2 regions of the Micromonospora sp. IBHARD004 genome follow, and region 1 is predicted to be linked to the other one. Evidence: riboswitches for the same ligand, from Rfam matches in the RefSeq annotation. Region 1 holds a riboswitch; the other holds the start of a gene.
The links. A riboswitch is a leader RNA that binds a small molecule or an ion and turns the genes downstream of it on or off. The one in region 1 is predicted to bind thiamine pyrophosphate.
Positions count from the first base shown of each region.

Region 2: another riboswitch for thiamine pyrophosphate. It lies ahead of thiE (thiamine phosphate synthase); the one in region 1 lies ahead of ACTWO6_RS26090 (ECF transporter S component).

Region 1 covers NZ_CP199934.1:5,364,041-5,366,234, forward strand. The annotation lists gene ACTWO6_RS26080 (aminoglycoside N(3)-acetyltransferase) at 1-4, opposite strand, end outside; gene ACTWO6_RS26085 (alpha/beta fold hydrolase) at 1-825, opposite strand; TPP riboswitch at 923-1,028, shown strand; gene ACTWO6_RS26090 (ECF transporter S component) at 1,101-1,682, shown strand; gene ACTWO6_RS26095 (ABC transporter ATP-binding protein) at 1,792-2,194, shown strand, end outside.
Region 2 covers NZ_CP199934.1:6,035,636-6,037,829, reverse strand. The annotation lists gene ACTWO6_RS29300 (aldo/keto reductase) at 1-312, shown strand, start outside; TPP riboswitch at 936-1,044, shown strand; gene thiE (thiamine phosphate synthase) at 1,039-1,665, shown strand; gene thiO (glycine oxidase ThiO) at 1,659-2,194, shown strand, end outside.

The sequences.
Region 1 (2,194 bases):
TCACGCGGCGACCCGGGCGAGGATCGCCTCGGCCAGTTGGCCGGGCGCCTCGTCGGGGATCCAGTGGGTGACGCCGGAGAGTTCGACGAGGCGGTAGTCGCCGGTCACGTGGGTCGCGCAGGCCTCGGCGGCGGTCCGGCCGATCGCGATGTCCCTGTCGCTCCAGACGAAGGTGGTCGGCACGGTCGCCGGGCCGACGGCCTTCATGTCGGTCCCCGACATCGCCCGGTACCAGTTCAGCGCGGCGGTCAGCGCGCCCGGCTCCCGCATCGGTTCGGCGTAGCGGGCGACCCGCGCCGCGTCACCCACCCCGCCGAGCAGCTTGCGCAGCGCGGTGGCGTTGAGCGCGAGCAGCACCTTCTCGGCCTTGCCCGGCTTGCGGAACAGCACGATGTACGCGGAGCGGGCCTTCTGCTGGGGGTCGGTGGCGAGCGCGTGCGCCATCGCGGCCGGGTGCGGCACCGAGACCGCGGTGAGGGTGCGGACCCGCCGCGGGTGCGCCGCCGCCAGGCCCCACGCCACGATCGCGCCCCAGTCGTGCCCCACCACGTGCGCGGACTCCACCCCGAGCGCGTCGAGCACACCGGCCGCGTCGGCCACCAGCTCCGGGATCCGGTACGCCTCGACCGCCGCCGGCCGTGCGCCCGGCGCGTAGCCCCGCTGGTCCAGCGCGTACGTGCGCAGCCCGGCGGCGTGCAGCGCGGGCACCACGTCGTCCCACTCGCCGCCGTGCTGCGGAAAACCGTGCAGCAGCAGGACGGGTGTGCCGTCCTCGGGACCGCCGGTGCGTACCTCGAACGTCAGACCTCGCGCGTCGACCCGCATGATCGGCAGCCTACCCAGCGGACCGGGCCGGGGCCGGACCGCGACCGCCCTGCTGGGCCGTCAGCCCAGTCGGTGCTAGCGTCTGCCGGGACAACTTCACATCCGACAGGGGAGCGCACAGCGCTGAGAGTGCGGGCATCGCCCGCAGACCCTCGAACCTGATCTGGGTAATGCCAGCGCAGGGAGTTCGGTCGACCTCCAGCCGCGCCGCCGTCCGGTGACACCGGGCGCGGCGTGCGTCTTCTCCTGGTTCGTTCACTGGACTGGGAGCAACCATGGACAACACCGCCAACCGGTGGCGCACCATCGACATCGTCATCGCCTCCGTGCTCGGGGTGGCCTTCGGGGTCATCTTCTGGGCCTGGGGCCTGCTGTGGAACGGGCCGGCGGACGCCATCCCGCTGCCCGGCCGGGCCGTCCTGTACGGCGTCTGGCTGGTGCCGGCCGTGCTGGGCGCGCTGATCATCCGCAGGCCCGGCGCCGCGTTCTTCACCCTCACCTTCGCCGCGCTGGTCTCCGTGGCGCTCGGCAGCAGCTGGGGCTGGACGCTGGTCGTGCAGGGCCCGCTGGAGGCGGCGGCGGCGGAGCTCGCCTTCGCGGCCTTCGGCTACCGCAACTACCGGCTGCCGGTGGCCCTGCTGGCGGCCACGCTGGCCGGGCTCGCCGCCTCGATCTACGACGTCTTCATCTGGTACCCGGGCACCGCGTGGGGCAGCTTCCGCCTCCCGTACATCCTGATCACCGCGGTCAGCTCCCTGGTGGTGGCCGGCCTGGGCAGCGTCGCGCTGACCCGCGCCCTGGCGGGCACCGGCGTCCTCGACCGCTTCCCCGCCGGCCGCGAACGCGCCGCCGTCTGACCGCCACCCCACACCCGGAGTCCGCGTTGATCATGAAGTTGTTGTCCTCCGGCGCGGCGTGTCGCGACGACAACTTCATGATCACGGGACCGGAGGGGGCGGGGCGAGGGTGAGTGCGGTGGAGCTGCGGGGGTTCGGGTGGCGACACGCCGGGCGGAAGGCCTGGGCGGTGCGGGGGATCGATCTCCGCGTCGAGCCTGGGGAGCGGGTGCTGCTGCTCGGGCCGTCCGGGGCCGGGAAGAGCACCCTGCTCGCCGCGCTGGCCGGGCTGCTGCCCGAGGACTCCGGTGAGCAGGAGGGCACCGTCGAGATCGACGGGCTCGACCCCCGCAAGGCCCGGGAACGGGTCGGCATCGTCTTCCAGGACCCGGAAAGTCAGCTGGTGATGGCCCGCTGCGGCGACGACGTCGCGTTCGGGCTGGAGAACCGGGGCGTACCGGCCGACGAGATCTGGCCGCGGGTGGACGGGGCGCTGCACCGGGTCGGCTTCCCGTACCACCGGGACCGGCCCA
Region 2 (2,194 bases), 670 kb from region 1:
GCCAACGGGCTGCTCACCGGCAAGTACAAGCGCGGCGAGGCCCCGCCCGCCGGCAGCCGGCTCTCCGGCGGCGGCCGGTACGCCGAGCGCCTGGCCGCCGCGGACTGGGACACCATCGAGGCGATCGAGGCGTACGCCGCGGAGCGCGGGATCACCATGCTCCAGGTGGCCATCGGCGGGCTGGCCGCCCGTCCCGCCGTGACCTCGGTGATCGCCGGCGCCACCACGCCCGAGCAGGTGCGCGCCAACGCCGAGGCGGGCACCTGGCAGCCGACCGACGAGGACTTCGACGCCCTCGACGCCATCCTCTGACAGCACACCCGCCCGCCACCCCCGCCCGGACCACGCCCGGCCGCCCCACCGTGGGCGCCGGGCGCCGCACGCCGCCCGGGCATTGCACCCTGCCCGCACCGCACCGCACCGCACCGCACCGCACCGCGCCGCACCGCGCCGGGGGCGCTGCACCGGCCGTGCCGGGGCACCGCACCGGGGCCGTGGGCGGCGGGCTGTGTCGTCGCCGCCCACGATCGCCGTGGTTCTGGCCGTGAGTGGAACGTCATGGGTGTCACCGGGCGGTTTTGACACCCAGGTCCGGCGATCGCCGCGTCCGGCGGGAGGCGCAGCGCGACGGCGTCGCACCACATCCGGTGGTCGTCCGCGCGGTAGCCGTCGCGGTGCACGTACACGTCGGGGAGCAGCCGTCGCCACGCCGGACCGCGCAGCATCGTCCAGGTCAGCAGTCCGTCGGCGACGGCCCGACTGCCCCTGAACGGCAGGAACGACAGCCGTCGTGGAACACGCGGCGGCAACGGCATCCGGACAGCATGGCGTGAGCGGATGGTCACCCGCTGCCCCCGGCATCGACATCGGACGGTCAGTGGGAAAAGCCAACTCCCGCCCTTGGCGGATCCGCCCATCCGTCGTACGGTAGGCCGCAAGTGACCCACGGGAGCCCGGTGCACCGGGCTGAGAGGGGGGCTGAAGCCCCCGACCGTCGAACCTGATCCGGGTAATGCCGGCGCAGGGAGGAGAGTTGCCGTGCCGTCCCTGGGACGACTGCATCTGATCACCGACACCCGGCCGGGGCGGGACCCGCTCGCCGTGCTGCGCGCCGCCCTGCCGGTGGCCCGCGCCGAGCTGGTCGTCCAGGTCCGCGTCGAGGATGACGCCACCGACCGCCAGGCGTACGACCTGGCCCGCCGGGTGGTCGCGCTCTGCCGGCCGTACGGGGCGACGTGCCTGGTCAACGACCGGCTGCACGTGGCGCTCGCGGTCGACGCCGCGGGCGGGCACGTCGGCGCGGAGGACCTGCCGGTGCGGGCGGCCCGCCGGGTGCTCGGCTCGGCCGCCGTGCTCGGGGCGACCGCGCGGGAGCCGGGGAGCGCCGCCGAGGCGGCCGCCGCCGGGGCCAGCTACCTGGGCGTCGGCCCCTGCCACCCGACCGGCACCAAGAGCGGCCTGCCCGCGCCGATCGGCCCCGCCGGGGTGCGCGCGGTCGCCTCGGCGGTGGACGTGCCGGTGATCGCCATCGGCGGAGTGACCGCCCCGAGCGTGCCCGCGTTGCGAGCCGCCGGGGCGTACGGGGTGGCGGTGGTCGGCGCGCTCTCCGGGGCTGCGGATCCCGCGCGGGCCACCGCCGAGCTGCTCGGGGCGCTGACGTGCTGACCCGACCGGACGTCGCCGTGGTGGGGGCGGGACCGGTCGGGCTGGCGATCGCCTGGCGCTGCGCGTCGCGCGGGCTGCGGGTGGTCGTGCACGACCCGGCGCCGGGTACCGGAGCCTCGCACGTTGCGGCCGGGATGCTCGCGCCGGTCGCCGAGGCGTACTTCGGGGAGCACGAGCTGACCGGGCTGCTCGTCGAGTCCGCCGCCCGCTGGCCGGGCTTCGCCGCCGAGCTGGCCGAGGCCGCCGGCGCCGGATTCGGGTACCGCACCGAGGGGACGCTGGTGGTCGGGCTCACCGGCGACGACCTGGCCGAGGCGCGGCGACTGTGGTCGTACCAGCAGGGGTTGGGGCTGCCGATCACCCCGCTGCGCCCGTCGGAGCTGCGGGACCGCGAACCGGCGCTCGCGCCGCGGGTGCGCGGCGGCGCGGTCGCCCCCGGCGACCACCAGGTCGACCCGCGCCGGCTGGTCGCCGCGCTGCTGGCGGCGGCCGAGCGGGCCGGGGCGACACTGCTGCCGGGCCGGGTCGC